2 regions of the Aeromonas aquatilis genome follow, and region 2 is predicted to be linked to the other one. Evidence: riboswitches for the same ligand, from Rfam matches in the RefSeq annotation. Region 2 holds a riboswitch; the other holds the start of a gene.

Evidence for each region. A riboswitch is a leader RNA that binds a small molecule or an ion and turns the genes downstream of it on or off. The one in region 2 is predicted to bind thiamine pyrophosphate.
Region 1: it holds a riboswitch for thiamine pyrophosphate, as region 2 does, so the genes downstream of both, thiB (thiamine ABC transporter substrate binding subunit) here and thiC (phosphomethylpyrimidine synthase ThiC) in region 2, are expected to answer to the same signal.

Annotation. Positions count from the first base shown of each region.
Region 1 covers NZ_JBSTYP010000030.1:4,514-12,256, forward strand. The annotation lists gene ACW5W8_RS13270 (PhoH family protein) at 1-956, shown strand, start outside; gene thiQ (thiamine ABC transporter ATP-binding protein) at 1,038-1,733, opposite strand; gene thiP (thiamine/thiamine pyrophosphate ABC transporter permease) at 1,720-3,339, opposite strand; gene thiB (thiamine ABC transporter substrate binding subunit) at 3,336-4,316, opposite strand; TPP riboswitch at 4,377-4,467, opposite strand; gene ACW5W8_RS13290 (PilZ domain-containing protein) at 4,557-4,847, shown strand; gene ACW5W8_RS13295 (transglutaminase domain-containing protein) at 4,878-5,807, opposite strand; gene leuD (3-isopropylmalate dehydratase small subunit) at 5,925-6,524, opposite strand; gene leuC (3-isopropylmalate dehydratase large subunit) at 6,537-7,743, opposite strand, start outside.
Region 2 covers NZ_JBSTYP010000015.1:59,161-66,903, forward strand. The annotation lists gene hscA (Fe-S protein assembly chaperone HscA) at 1-1,255, opposite strand, end outside; gene hscB (co-chaperone HscB) at 1,284-1,802, opposite strand; partial or broken gene ACW5W8_RS07895 (sensor histidine kinase) at 1,869-2,072, opposite strand; gene ACW5W8_RS07900 (response regulator transcription factor) at 2,069-2,737, opposite strand; gene ACW5W8_RS07905 (hypothetical protein) at 2,826-3,248, shown strand; gene ACW5W8_RS07910 (hypothetical protein) at 3,335-3,892, shown strand; TPP riboswitch at 3,872-3,984, shown strand; gene thiC (phosphomethylpyrimidine synthase ThiC) at 4,265-6,256, shown strand; gene thiE (thiamine phosphate synthase) at 6,253-7,743, shown strand, end outside.

The DNA.
Region 1 (7,743 bases), on a different contig from region 2:
TCAAGGCCAAGGGGGCCGGGCTTGCTCACGTTGAAGATTACCGTAGCGACCAGTTGATCGACGATATCCGCCTGCTGGCCAAAGGCTTTCAGGTTGTGCCTGGCAGCTTCTGGGAGCGGGTTGGCGAGTGCGAGAGCGAGACCCATGGCCGCGACACCATCCATGTGATCGATGCCAATCTGCTGGAAGGGGTTCACGTAAACCAGTATCTGGTGGATGAAGAGAATTTCTTCGCCGCCCGGGTGCTCAGTCACGATGGCAACAAGATCCGCATCAAGGATCTGGGCCGTGAGCGGCTGATGTCCCGCAAGGCGTGGGGTGTGCATCCCAAGAATGTCTATCAGGGGATGGCGCTGGATGCACTGCTCGATCCGCACATCGATCTGGTGATCCTGACCGGCCCGGCCGGTTGCGGCAAGACCTTGCTGGCGATGGCTGCAGCGCTGGAGCTGGTGATTGAGAAGGGCATTTACGAGAAGGTGATCGTCACCCGGAATACCCCGGAAATTGCCGAAAGCATCGGCTTCCTGCCCGGCACCGAAGAGGAGAAGATGATGCCCTGGTTGGCGGCGGTGACCGACACCCTGGAGGTGCTGCACAAGCAGGACGAGAACATGAGCGGCTCGCTCAGCTACATCATGGAGAAGGCCAATATCCAGTTCAAATCCGTCAACTTTATGCGTGGGCGCAGCATCCAGAACACCTTCGTACTGCTGGATGAGTGCCAGAACCTGACCGCTTCCCAGATCAAGACCATCATCACCCGTTGCGGCGAGGGCACCAAGATCGTCTGCTCCGGTAACCTGGCCCAGATCGACTCCAACTACCTGAGTCCGGTGACCTCGGGTCTCACCTACATCGTCGAGCGTTTCAAGGATTTTGACGGCAGTGCCAACATCTTCCTTAATGGCGTCGTTCGCAGCCGACTGGCTTCGTTCGCCGAGGAAAATCTCTGATTTAGCTGACTATCTTCATATGAAAAAGGGAAGCCACTTGGCTTCCCTTTTTGATCATGGCGCAGTCTTTATTCCCAAGGGCTATTGGCCAAGATAGCGCAGCAGCCCCGGGTGGTTGCTGTTTTGCAGAATATCCGGCGTGCCTTGCAGGGCGATGCGTCCCTCGTCGACAAAGAGCACCTGATCGGCAATCAGCTGGGCATCCTCCGGATTGTGGGAGACCATCAGTACGGTAATGCCCTGTTCGCAGGCGAGGCGCGCCACTTCGGCCAGCATCTCGCGGCGCAAGGCGGGATCGAGGGCAGAGAAGGGCTCATCCAGCAGCAGCAGCGGCTTGCCGCGCACCAGCGCACGGGCCAGCCCGACCCGCTGCTGCTGGCCGCCGGAGAGCTGTTCAGGCAGGCGGCTTAGCATCTCGCCAAGACCGACCCGCCCTGCTGCATCGATCACCTGTGCCCGTTGGGCGGCACTGAGGCGCAGACCCGGGTGCAAGCCGATGGCGATATTGTCGAACACCGACAGGTGGAGGAACAGGTTGTGATCCTGAAACAGGGTGGTGACCGGTCGCTCGGCCGGGCCCAGCGGCAGCAGATCTTCGCCATCGAAGCTGAGGCAGCCTGACTCCACCGGCACGAAACCGGCGATCATCCCGAGCAGGGTCGACTTGCCAGCGCCGCTTGGGCCGATCAGTGCGGTGATCTCCCCTTTGGGCAGGGCTGCGCTGAAGCTGACGCGCCAGTCGGGGTAGCTGGTCACCAGCGTATCAATGTTCAGCATGTTTTCCTCCAAGCCCCCGTTCCACCAGCCAGAACAGGGAGAAGCAGAGTGTCAGCAGCAGCAGGGCGGTGGCGGCCGCGTCGGTCAGCCGGTAGCTGCCGAGCTGTTGATAGAGCAGCCAGGGCAGGGTGGTAAGCTCCTGACTGCCAAACATGGCGATGGCGCCGAGATCCCCCAGCGAGAGGATCATCGACAGCGCCATCGCCAGTGCCAGCGGGCGGCGCAGCAGCGGCCACTCCACCAGTCGCAGGCGATGCAGGCCGCGTACCCCCAGACTGTCGGCCAGCCGGTCGTATTGGCGCACCACCAGCTGCATGGGGGCTGAGAGGGTGCGCAGCACATAGGGTAGCGCCATCAGGGCGTTGACCAGCACCACCAGCCAGGGGCCGAGGGCGAACACGTCGGCAAAGGGCATAAACAGGATGAAGAGACCGGTAGAGAGCACCACCGCCGGGATCATCAGGATCATCGAGCCGCTGGCCTCCCACAGGGCGGCAGCCCGTCGCTGGCGGGTGCGTACCTTGAGGTGACGGCTGGTGAGCAGCAGGCCGCTGCCAAGCAGGGTCGCCAGGGTGCCTGCCGCCAGCGCAATCAGCAGCGACTGGCCGCTTGCCTGCCACAGCTTGCTGGAGGTGAGCGCCGTCAGCAGGCCGGGGTGAAGGCCAGCCACCACGATGGCTAGCAGCGGCGGCAGAAAGATGGCGAGCCCGATGCAGAGCGAAAGCGCATCCACCACCGCCGTACCAGGCTGGTGGCGATCCGGCCGCAGGCAGGGGCTACGGGGAGTCACCCTGCTGGCCGGGGTGCTCTGCAGCTTGTGCTGCAGGGCGAGCAGGGCGGCGGTCAGGATGAGCTGCACCAGCGTCAGTCCGCCCGCGGTGGCGAGATCGAAGTCAAAGCGCAGGGCCTGATAGACGGCCACCTCCAGGGTGGTGGATTTGGGGCCGCCGCCCAGCGCCAGCACGGTAGTGAAGCTGGTGAAGCAGAGCATAAAGATGAGGCTGGCCAGCCCCGGCAATATGCCGCGGATCAGTGGCCACTCCAGCAGCCGGAAGATATGGGATGAGCGCATGCCGAGCTGGCTGGCGAGGCGCCAGCTCGATTCGGGGATGCTCTCTATGCTCTGCAGCATCAGCCGGGCCGCCAGTGGCATGTTGAAGAAAACGTGGGCCAGCAGGATGCCAAACAGACCGTAGAGATAGTTGCCGGGATCCAGCCCCAAGGTGCGAAGCACCTGCGGCAGCCACCCCTGTTTGCCGTGTACCGCTACTATGCCGAAGATGGCGATGATGACAGGTAGTACCAGCGAGAGACCAAACAGCTTGATCAGCAGGGTTCGGCCAATGAAACGGCGCCGCGCCAGCGCGCGGGCCACCGGAATGGCCAGCCCGAGACTGAGCAGGGTGGAGAGCAGTGCCTGCCAAAGGCTGAAGCCCAGCACATGGCGCAGATAAGGATCTGCGAGCAGGGTGCGGGGTGCCAGCGAACCGGCCTGCCACAGCAGGGCCGTCAGCGGCCCGAGGGATAACAGCAGGATCAACAGGGTGGCAGCACTGCCCGGCAACCACCAGAGGGGACGCGCCTGTGGTTTCAGATAACGGCTCACTGGGTGACGGCTTGCAGCCACTCGCGGATCCACCCTTTGCGATTGGTGGCCACCTCATCGCTGCTGAAGGCGAGCGGCTTGGCTACGGTGATCATCTGCTCGAAGCCCTTGGGCAGCGGCGTGTCGATAACGGGATACATCCAGTTGCCGGTCGGGATTTCCTGTTGGAAGGCGGGGCTCACCATAAATTGCAGGAACTGGTCAGCCAGCGTCTCCTGTTTGGCACTCTTCAGCTTGGCGGCCACTTCCACCTGACGGTAGTGCCCCTCTTCAAATGCCGCAGCCTGATACTGGGGCTTGTTCTCGGCAATCAGGTGATAGGCCGGAGAGGTGGTGTAGGAGAGCACCATGTCCGCTTCGCCATCGAGGAACATGCCATAAGCCTCTGACCACCCCTTGGTGACGGTGACCGTCTTTTTGGCAAGCTCGGCCCAGGCGGCAGGCGCCTTGTCGCCATAAACAGACTTCATCCACAGCATCAGCCCCTGCCCCGGGGTGGAGGTGCGAGGATCCTGATAGATCACTTTGAGGTCGGGGCGCTCCACCAGTTCTTTCAGGCTTTTGGGTGGCTGCTTGAGTTTGTCCTTGTCATAGACGAAGGCGAAGTAGCCGCAGTCGTAGGGGACGAAGGTGTCATCCTGCCAGCCACCCGGCACCTTGATGCCATCCAGCTTGGCGGGATGGGGGGCGAACAGGCCGCTCTGCTTGGCTTCGCTGATGAGGGCATCGTCGAGCCCCAGCACCAGATCAGCTTTGCTGTGGTTGCCCTCCAGCCGCAGCCGGTTGAGGATGGCGACCCCATCTTCGAGGGGAACCAGATTGAGGGTGCAGTCGCACTCTTTCTCGAAGGCTTGCTTGATCTTGGGCCCCGGGCCCCACTCGGCAGTGAAAGAGCTGTAGGTATAGACGGTGAGGGTGTCGGCGGCGAACACATTGGCCGACAGCAGGCCGGTGGCGACCAGCAGCAGGGTCTTCATGGATGGCACTCCCTATTACTTGTTAATAACGAGGTGCCAGCGGATGAGGGCGCAAAAAATGAGCGCCGTGCCTCAAATTCCTCCGCCAGCATTATCTGGATCAGGTTCACGGGTATAATCTCAGCGGTAAACCGCACCCCGTTTGAGAAACGAACCGCATTGTATTAACGTTCTTTTGGGTAGACCAGCACAATTGTGCAATACCCATGAGATGACGCCCACCCAACAGAGGATGTTCGCGTGCTTACCAATACCAAGGAAAGGCGTGCCTTTGCGCGCATGGTCATCAATGCTCCGGTCACCGTCTATCAGCAGCAGCTGGTGCTGGAGGGGATCTGCCGGGATCTCAGTGCCAACGGCATGGGGATTGCGGTCTCTGAACACCAGCTCGACATCAACCAACCTATCCGGGTCAGCCTTGCCACCCATAACAACCTGCTCCCCCCCTTCGAAGCACAGGCTCGTATTATCCGGGTGCTGGAGGAGGAGGACGGGTTACTGCTGGCGGTAGAATTTTTGCCTCAGAGTTAATCCTCTCTCCCCATCGGCAGAGGGAGGGGATTAGCCTTTCTCCTGAACCGGCTGGACACTCAACTGCTTGCTATCGACCAGCGTTTTGCTGGTCGATGCTATTTGGCCCGCAGGCAAGGTGGCGGGACCGGTAGGTTCGAGCAGCAGGTAGTTCTGCCCTTGCCAGTTGAGGGTCACATCCCCCGGCTTGGCGGGCAGGTCAACGGCCAGCAGGGCATGGCCGGGGACGAACACCATGGCCTGTTTCAGCTCCGGAAAGAGTTGGGCCAGCATGGCGGCCATCAGGGTTACCTTGCTGTCGCAATCCCCCCGGTTCTGCTCCAGCACCTGACGGGGCGGGAGAAAGCCCTTGCCCTGCCTTCCGTTCAGGCTATCGAGTTGCTGGTAGGGGATGCTCTGGATAAAGGTGAGCATATGGGCCACGGTCTTCTGGCGAGCTTCCGTTTCGGTGCTGCCCTGCTGCTTGAGTTGATCCGCCAGCGGAGCCAGCCCGCTGCGACTCTCCAGCGCGATGCGTACATGGTCCTGCTTCACCGCCAGCTGCCCGTCCGGGGTGTTGAAGTACTGGAAGTAGTGTTTGGTCAGCCACGCCTGCTCCTCTTTGCTCCGCTTGGACTGCAGAAAGGCCATCGCCTCGCGCGCCTTGTCCTGATTACGGCTTTTCAGATGCAGCTCCAGCGAGGGGCGAGCGAGGGTGAACTGCACCTCGGGGTAGTTCTGGCGCACCTCCCGCAGCAACACCTGCAATACCTCCTCCTGCATTCTGGCCGGGCGATAGGCGATAAGGGGCGGCAACTTGCCCTGTTCGAGTCGGTAGGTGAGCTGTTGGGATTTGCCTTCGCTATCCTGCCAGCCGACGCTGATCTGGCCGAGGCTGTTGTTGAAGCTGGTTTGGCTGGCCCCCGCAGGCAGGGCAAGCAGCAGGGCACAGAGCAGAGGAATTGCCGTCGGTCTCTTCATCATCCTTTCCTGTGGCACGGGCCAGTTCCGGTGGCCCAAAGTGGGAAGCGTAGCGGACAGTAAAACAGGGAACCGAAGCTCCCTGTTGATTCTACTCGTTTTTTTGCAACTGGCGCGTTAAATCCAGCTCGGCTGCTTCGCCTCAAAGGCGCTGATGGCGGCCTCGTGCTGCAGGGTCAGACCGATGGCATCCAAGCCGTTGAGCAGACAGTAACGGCGGAACTCATCTATCTCGAAACCGAAGCTGAGGCTACCTGCGCGCACCTGATTCGCTTCCAGATCTACCTCGATCTGGATGCCCGGTTTGGCGGCCACCAGCTGGAACAGGGCGTCGACCTCTTCCTCCTTCAGGCGCACCGGCACCATGCCATTGTTGATGGCGTTGCCGTAGAAAATGTCGGCAAAGCTCGGGGCTATGATGGTCTTGAAGCCGTAGTCGGCCAGCGCCCAGGGGGCGTGCTCGCGACTAGACCCGCAGCCGAAGTTCTCGCGGGCCAGCAGAATGCTGGCACCGGCAAATTGCGGCTGGTTCAGTACAAACTCGGGGTTTGGCTGCTGGCCGGCATCGTCCAGAAAGCGCCAGTCGTGGAACAGGTGCTTGCCAAAACCGATGCGGTTTACTTTTTGCAAAAACTGTTTGGGAATGATGGCGTCGGTGTCGACGTTGGCGCTGTCGAGGGGGACGACGATCCCTTTATGCTGTTTGAATCCTGTCATCGAAATGTCCTCTTACAGTGCGCGAATGTCGGCGAAGCGGCCGGTGACGGCGGCAGCGGCGGCCATGGCCGGGCTCACCAGATGGGTGCGGCCAGCGCGGCCCTGACGCCCTTCGAAGTTGCGGTTGCTGGTGGAGGCGCAGCGCTCCCCCGGTTGCAGCCGGTCGTTGTTCATCGCCAGACACATGGAGCAGCCGGGCAGGCGCCACTCAAAACCGGCCTCGATGAAGATCTTGTCCAGCCCCTCGGCTTCGGCTTGTGCCTTCACCTGTTCGGAGCCAGGCACCACCAGCGCCTGCACGCCAGCTGCCACCTTGCGACCGCGGGCGATGGCGGCGGCAGCGCGCAGATCCTCGATGCGGCTGTTGGTGCACGATCCGATAAACACCTTGTCGATGGCAACATCGGAGAGCTTCTGGCCCGGTTGCAAATCCATGTAGGCGAGCGCCTTGCGGGCGGACTGCTGCTCCATCAGATCGCTAAAGGATTCCGGCGCCGGAATAGGCTCATTGACGGCAATCACCTGACCCGGGTTGGTGCCCCAGGTGACCTGGGGGGCGATATCGGCGGCGTCCAGCACCACTTCGTCATCGAAACGGGCACCTTCATCGCTCTTGAGGCTCTGCCAGTAGGTAATGGCCTGTTCCAGCGCCTCGCCCTTGGGGGCAAACTCCTTGCCACGGATGTAGTCGATGGTGGTCTGGTCGGGGGCAATCATGCCCGCTTTGGCGCCGAGCTCGATGGCCATGTTGCAGACCGTCATCCGCCCTTCCATGGAGAGGCTTGCAATGGCCTCGCCAGCAAACTCCACCACGTAGCCGGTACCACCGGCATGGCCGACCTTGCCGATGATGGCCAGTACCACGTCTTTGGCGCTGATGCCTTCGGCCAGCTTGCCGTTGACCGAAATGCGCATGGTCCTGGCGCGGCCCTGTTTCAGGGTCTGGGTCGCCATCACATGCTCTACCTCGGAAGTGCCGATGCCGAAGGCCAGCGAGCCGAAGGCGCCGTGGGTGGCGGTGTGGGAGTCGCCGCAGACGATGGTGGTGCCGGGCAGGGTGATGCCGAGCTCGGGGCCCATCACATGGACGATCCCCTGATATTTGTGGTTGAGATCGTAGAGGCGAACCCCGAACTCCTTGCAGTTGTCCGCCAGCGTCTCCATCTGGATGCGGGCCATCTCGCCGGAGGCCGCGATGTCTTTGGTGGTGGTGGAGACG
Region 2 (7,743 bases):
GGGCACGGGCCACCGGAATAGTGGTGTTGCGCGGGATCACCTTCTCGGCGAGGCCACCCATGGTCTCCAGACCCAGCGACAGGGGGATAACGTCCAGCAGCAGCATCTCGGCATCGGGCTTGTTGCCCACCAGAATGTCGGCCTGGATGGCGGCACCGATGGCGACCACCTTGTCCGGATCGATGCTGGTCAGCGGCGTACGTTGGAAGAATTCACCCACCAGTTCACGCACCAAAGGCACCCGGGTAGAGCCACCGACCATCACTACTTCCAGCACTTCCACCTGCTCAAGATCCGCATCGCGCAGAGCGCGACGGCAAGCCAGCAAGGTCCGTTTCACCAGCGGGGTGATGAGCTCATCAAACTGGCTGCGGCTCACTGATCCCTGCCAGCCCGCAAAGGTGCACGCCACCTGCTCGGCATCGGTCAGACCATGCTTGACGGCAGCGGCCACATCCAGCAGCTCGCGCTGCAGATGGGCATCCAGCTCGCCGGTCAAACCGGCTTGCTCCTTGATCCAGTCCGCCAGCAGATGATCGAAATCATCGCCACCAAGGGCAGAATCACCGCCGGTCGCCATCACTTCAAAGACACCGCGGTGCAGCCGCAGGATTGAGATATCGAAGGTACCTCCCCCCAGATCGTAAACCGCGATCACCCCTTCCTGACCGGAGTCAAGGCCATAGGCAATCGCGGCCGCGGTCGGCTCGTTGAGCAAGCGCAATACGAGCAGACCGGCCAGACGGGCCGCATCCTTGGTGCCCTGACGCTGGGCATCATCGAAATAGGCAGGCACGGTAATGACCACGCCGTCGAGATCGCCCCCCAGCGAGGCGGCGCCACGCTCGGCCAGCTTTTTGAGTATTTCGGCCGAGACCTGCACCGGATTGATCAGCCCCTGACGGGTTTGCAGTTGCGGCATGCCATTGTCGGCGGCAACAAACTGGTAAGGCTGCTGGCGGGTATCGATATCGGCCAGCGCCTTGCCCATCATCCGTTTGACCGAGACGATGGTGTTGTGAGGATCGAGTGCCGCTTCGCGCTTGGCATCAATCCCGACTCGAATAGCGTCGCTTTGATAGTGCACCACTGACGGGAGCAGGTCGCGCCCTTGCTCATCGCAAAGGGTATCGGCGTGACCGCTGCGAACCGCAGCGACGAGAGAGTTGGTGGTGCCGAGATCGATGCCGACGGCACGTTTGTGCTGATGAGGAACAGCGCTCTGGCCGGGTTCGGCGATTTGCAGTAATGCCATGGGTAATGAAACTTCCAGCGTTAAAGGATCAAGACTCGAGAAGCGAGTCTTCGAATCGTTCCAGCTCTTCGAGGAGCTTGTCGACAAACTTGAGTTTGCGAACGCAATCAGCGGCAACGAGATCTTTACCGGCGGCAAGAGACTCGGTCAGCTGCTGCATCAACAACTGGTGATCATGCCTGATCTCGCGGCGAAAATCCTTGATGGCGCGCTCAGGGTCTGCGTCATCTTTCAGATCGGCCAGACGCTCGCGCCACTCCAGCTGCTGCATCAGAAACGCGGTATCTTGCAGAGTCTGCTGTTCACCACGGATATCGGTGCCACGCAGGGAGAGCAGATATTCGGCACGGCGCAGCGGCGCCTTGAGGGTGGTGAATGCTTCGTTGATCTGGGCGGCACGTTGCACCGCAGCCAGCTGCTCCCGTTCGGGGGCCGTGGCAAAACGATCAGGATGGAATTGGGTTTGCAGCTGGCGGTAGGTATCAGCCAACTGACGGGTATCGAGCTCGAAGCCTTCAACCAGCCCAAACAGCTCGAAATGATTCATGCAAACCTCTTGGAAACGTTCGCCACAACCTCACTCGCCCCTGGCAAACGAGATGTGGGGGGGGGGGGGGGGGGGGGGGGGGGCCGCCCCCCCGAGGCGCAGCCAGTCATCGCTGTAGCGGGTCACCTCCGCCTCCAACCAGTGGCGCAGGCTCAGCTCCTCCATCTTGTCCTCGGCCACCAGCATCAGGCCGGAGAGCAGGATCAGCAGCACCACCCCGGCGCCGCCGAGCGCCATGATCAGGCGGCGGCGAAGGCTCGGCAGGCTCATGCGCTCACCAGTCGGTAGCCCTGACCGTGCAGGGTCTCCAGCATGGGAGTGGGGAAGGGTTTGTCGAGCGCGTTGCGCAGGGCGTAGATGTGGCTGCGCAGGGCATCGGAGTCGGGCTCCTCGTCCCCCCAGACGGTGTCGAGCACCTCCTGACGGCTGACGATGGCGGGAGCTCGGCGGGCCAGCAGCGCGAGGATCTGGAACGGGATCTTGCCGAGCTTGAGGGGCTCACCGGCGCGGGTGGCGCGGCCGCTGGCGACATCGACCGTCAGATCGCCAAAGCTGATGGCCCCCACATCGCCACGAGGGCCGCGCATGCTGAGGGCTTGCAGCCGCACCTCCAGCTCCTCCATGGCGAACGGCTTGACCAGATAGTCATCCCCTCCCGCCTTGAAGCCTGCCAGCTTGTCTTCCAGGCTGTCGCGGGCGGTGAGAAACAGTACGGGGGTGGCAATCCCCTGCTCGCGCAGGCGCGCCACCGTGCTGAGGCCATCGAGGCGCGGCATCATCACATCCATGATGATGACGTCGAAACGCTGCTCCTCCAGCAGTTGCAGCGCCGCCTGACCGTGATAGGCACAATCGAGACGGTGACCGGCCAGCTCCAGATAATCCATGATGGTTTCCGCCACCTGAGGATTGTCTTCCACTACCAAAATCTTCATGCTTTGCTCTCCTGGTTGGTGAGCGTTTCACGCTCTTTTCACACCGGATTCGGCATCCTGTTTGCCAGTGTAACCCCGAGGATCCCTGATGAAGAAGTCTCTCTGCGCCCTCCTGCTGTTGATCTTGTTGCCACTTGGAACCGCACAGGCGACCGAATTCAAACTGACCGGCCGCACCACCTGGCAGCTTGGCCAGTTGATGGTCAACGGTCTGCCGTTCGTGATCGACGACCAGACCCGTTTCAAGGATTGGCTCAACGAGGATGATCTCGGCGGTACCTGGGTCGAGATGAAGGGGGTGGTGGAGAACGGCGTGCGCTATGTACGCAAGGTCGAAGCCCTCGACGAAGATGACAAGGACGAGATGGATCTGGAGGGGCCGGTCGAAGGGGGGCGGATCTGGGGCTACACCACCTCGGACAACAGTCTGGCGCCGTTCGAAGGGCGCTGGCTCGAGCTGGAATGCAAGTTTGACGGCATGCGCCTGAGCCGCTGCCGCGAGGATGACTGATCCGATCTCTGCGTTCCGATTAGAAATGCTCCCGAATGAAGCCCATGCTTGTCCAGCATGGGCTTTTTGTTCAGGGACGAACGAAGATGGAACAATCGAGAAAGTGGTGTGCATGGATGCTGAGTGTACCGCTCTGGGCGGCGCAGGCGGGAGCTGACGAATTGTGGCTGGTGGAGCTGGAGCACAGCGATGGTATCCGCCTGCAATTTCAGGGGGCCGAAGTGGAGCTGGGCAGTGCCGTCGTCTGGCGGCAGGGGGAGATTTGGCCGCAGCCACTCAAACCCGGCGACCAGCTCGCTCTGCTGGTGGCTGATGGCGTTGCCACCCGCATTGAGCTGCTGGCCGCCAGAGCCCCGCTGGCCAATCAGCCCTGGCAGCGGGCGCAAGATCGCCTGCAATCCTTCGATGACCGGCAGCTCACGCTGGCCACCCTGGGCACTGTGCCACTCAATCCGCAGGTGCGCTGGGTCAACGGTTCGGCCGCCGATCTGCACGAAGGGAGTGCGCTGGTGCTGAGCCGCGATGAACAGGGTCGCTTAAGCGAAGTCCTTGTCATCAATCCGGAGGAGGATTGCCCCATCTTGTTAACGGCTTGTGCTTTAGATTTTCCCCCTTATACTGGCGCCATCTTGTCGGAGTGCTGACCGTCGAACGACGCGAAGCTGAGACCGTTAATTCGGGATCCGTGGAACCTGATCAGGTTAAAACCTGCGAAGGGAACAAGGGTAACTTGCGGGTTACCGCGCCGGGGGAGGTACAAGCCTCTTCCGCTCATCGAAGGGATCACCCTTGATGGGTTAGGGCGCACAGGAGGGAGTCTGTCCCGTCCGGTTTTCCAGCACGTGGGGTGCCTTGCCCACAGCGTGCAGAGAGCGGGAAGGGGCAGTACAGCAGCGCGGAGATCCATCCCGCGCGCACTCCCTCCCGAGATAAACACCCCGCCGCAAGTTCATCTTCTCCTCGAACTCCAGACAAGCAAACACCCATAACTTCAACCAGTTAATGTGAGTTTTGCTATGTCTACTTCCGTATCTGATACTACCAAATCCAGCCGCCGCGAGCAGCGCTCCAGCGCTCAGGCCTTTATCGACAGCCTCAAGGGGATGGCTCACCCCAACTCCCGCCGCATCTTTATCGAAGGCTCCCGCGCCGATATCCGTGTGCCCCTGCGGGAGATCCAGCTGGCCGACACCTTCGTCGGCGGCACCAAAGAAAATCCCCAATTCGAGCCCAACGAGCCGGTGCCGGTCTACGACACCTCGGGCCGTTACGGCGAGGAGGGGGTCGCCATCGACGTGCGCCGCGGCCTGCCGCGCCTGCGGGAGAACTGGGTGCTGGAGCGGGATGACACCGACGAACTGCCGGGGCTCAGCTCCACCTTCACTCAGGAGCGGCTGGCCGACGAGGGGCTGGATCACCTGCGCTTCGAGCACTTGCCAAAGCCGCGCAGTGCCAAGCCGGGCCGCCGGGTGACCCAGCTCCACTACGCTCGCGCCGGTATCGTCACTCCCGAGATGGAATTTATCGCCATCCGCGAGAACATGGGGCGCGAGCGGGTGCGCTCCGAGCTGTTGCGCACCCAGCATCCGGGCCGCGATTTCGGTGCCCGTCTGCCGGAAAATATCACCCCCGAATTTGTGCGCGATGAGGTGGCCGCCGGTCGCGCCATCATCCCCAGCAACATCAACCACCCGGAAGCGGAGCCGATGATCATCGGCCGCAATTTCCTGGTGAAGATCAACGCCAACATCGGCAACTCGGCGGTCACCTCCAGCATCGAAGAGGAGGTGGAGAAGCTGGTCTGGTCGACCCGCTGGGGCGCCGACACCGTCATGGATCTCTCCACCGGTCGCTACATCCACGAGACCCGCGAGTGGATCCTGCGCAACAGCCCTGTCCCCATCGGTACCGTGCCCATCTATCAGGCGCTGGAGAAGACCAACGGCATCGCCGAAGACCTTACCTGGGCGCTGTTCCGCGACACCCTGCTGGAGCAGGCCGAGCAGGGGGTGGACTACTTCACCATCCACGCCGGCGTCCTGCTGCGCTTCGTGCCGATGACCGCCAAGCGCCTCACCGGCATCGTGTCGCGCGGCGGCAGCATCATGGCCAAGTGGTGCCTCTCCCACCACAAGGAAAACTTCCTCTACCAGCACTTTCGCGACATCTGCGAGATCTGCGCCGCCTATGACGTGGCCCTGTCGCTGGGCGACGGTCTGCGCCCCGGCTCCGTCTATGACGCCAACGACGAGGCCCAGTTCGCCGAGCTGCGCACTCTGGGCGAGCTGACCAAGATCGCGTGGGAATACGACGTGCAGGTGATGATCGAGGGGCCGGGTCACGTGCCGATGCACATGATCGAGCGCAACATGACCGAGCAGCTGGAGCACTGCCACGAGGCTCCGTTCTATACGCTGGGCCCGCTCACCACCGACATCGCGCCCGGTTACGATCACTTCACCTCCGGCATCGGCGCCGCGCTCATCGGCTGGTACGGCTGCGCCATGCTCTGCTACGTCACTCCCAAGGAGCATCTGGGGCTGCCCAACAAGGAGGATGTGAAGCAGGGGCTCATCACCTACAAGATCGCCGCCCACGCCGCTGACCTTGCCAAAGGCCACCCGGGGGCCCAGATCCGCGACAACGCCATGTCCAAGGCGCGCTTCGAGTTTCGCTGGGAGGATCAGTTCAATCTGGCCCTCGACCCCGACACCGCTCGCGCCTACCACGACGAAACCCTGCCGCAGGAGTCCGGCAAGGTGGCCCACTTCTGCTCCATGTGCGGGCCCAAGTTCTGCTCCATGAAGATCACTCAGGACGTGCGCGATTACGCGGCGAAATTGGAAGCCGTTGAGATCAGGCTGGTCGGCATGGATGGCCAGCAGGAGCAGGTGGTGGCTCAGGTGGAGAGCGGCATGGCCCGCATGGCGGAGACCTTCAAGGAGACTGGCGGCGAGATCTACCATCAGGCGGCGGCGCTGAAACAGGCCGCAGGGGAGGAGGCGTGAGCAGCGCAAGCGGGGCTGTCAGCCCCGCCGATCTGCCGCCTGTGACGGACTCGCAGCCTGTGGTCTGGACCATCGCCGGTTCAGACTCCGGCGGTGGCGCCGGTATTCAGGCCGACTTGCACACATTGCACGACCTTGGCGTGCACGGCTGCTCGGTCATCTCCGCCATTACCGCCCAGAACTCGGTGGCGGTGAAGATGGTTGACCCCGTGCTGATGCAGACCTTCACCGCCCAGATCGACGCCCTCGGCGTCGATCTGCCGCCTGCCGCCATCAAGATCGGTCTGCTGCCGACCCGGCTCCATGTGGAGGTGCTGGCCCGTCGACTGGCTGCCATCGAGGCCCCCTTCGTGGTCTACGACCCGGTGGCCATCGCCAGCAGCGGCACCCCGATGGCGGAGCCCAATATGCTGGAGGCGGTGCGTGAACAGCTGCTGCCACGTCTGTCGCTTATTACCCCCAACGGCCCCGAGCTGGAAGCCCTGACCGGACTGCCGGTCAGCAGCCCCGAACTGGTGCGCCTCGCCGCCCGCCGTCTGCGTGAACTCGGCGCCCGCGCCGTGCTGGTGAAGGGGGGCCATCTGGAGTGGAGTGGCGATCTCTGCCTCGATTACTACCAGGATGAGACCCGCGAGTTCTGGCTGGCGGCACCGCGCCTGAATACCCGCCACGGCCACGGCACCGGCTGCTGCTACGCCAGCGCCATCGCCGCCGTGGTGGCGCAGGATTATCCGGTGGAGGATGCCATCACCCTCGCTCGCGCCTACTTGCAACAGGGGCTGGCGGCGGCGCAAGGAGTGGGGGCAGGCCCTGGGCCCATCGCCCATCTTGGCTGGCCAAGCAGTCTTGCCCACTTCCCCCGCGCCGTATTGGCGGGTTCAACCCTCGATCGCCGCTTCGGGCTTTATGAGACAAGCAGCGCCCGCCTGCCGCAGGGCCCCTTCGCGCCGACTGAACACAACCTCGGTCTCTATCCGGTGGTGGACTCGGTCAAGTGGCTGCGCCGCCTGCTGGGGCAGGGGGTCAAGACCATCCAGCTGCGGATCAAGAATCTGCCCGCCGCTCAGGTAGCACCGGCCATTCGCGATGCGGTTGAGCTTGGTCGCCGTCATGGGGCGCGGCTCTTTATCAACGACTACTGGCAGCAGGCCATCGAGGCGGGCGCCTGGGGCGTGCATCTGGGGCAGGAGGATATGGAGACCGCCGATCTCGCCGCCATTCAGGCGGCCGGGCTGCGCCTTGGCATCTCCACCCACGGCTACTTCGAGCTGATGCGGGCGCGCGAGCTCGCCCCCTCCTATATCGCGCTCGGCCATATCTTCCCGACCAACACCAAGGCGATGCCCTCACGCCCGCAGGGGCTAGTGCGGCTGCACCGCTACCGCGCCCTGATGACGGAGTGGCCGACTGTCGCCATCGGCGGCATCAGCGAGGAGCGGGTGGCGGCGGTCAAGGCAAGCGGGGTCGGCAGCATCGCGTTGGTCTCG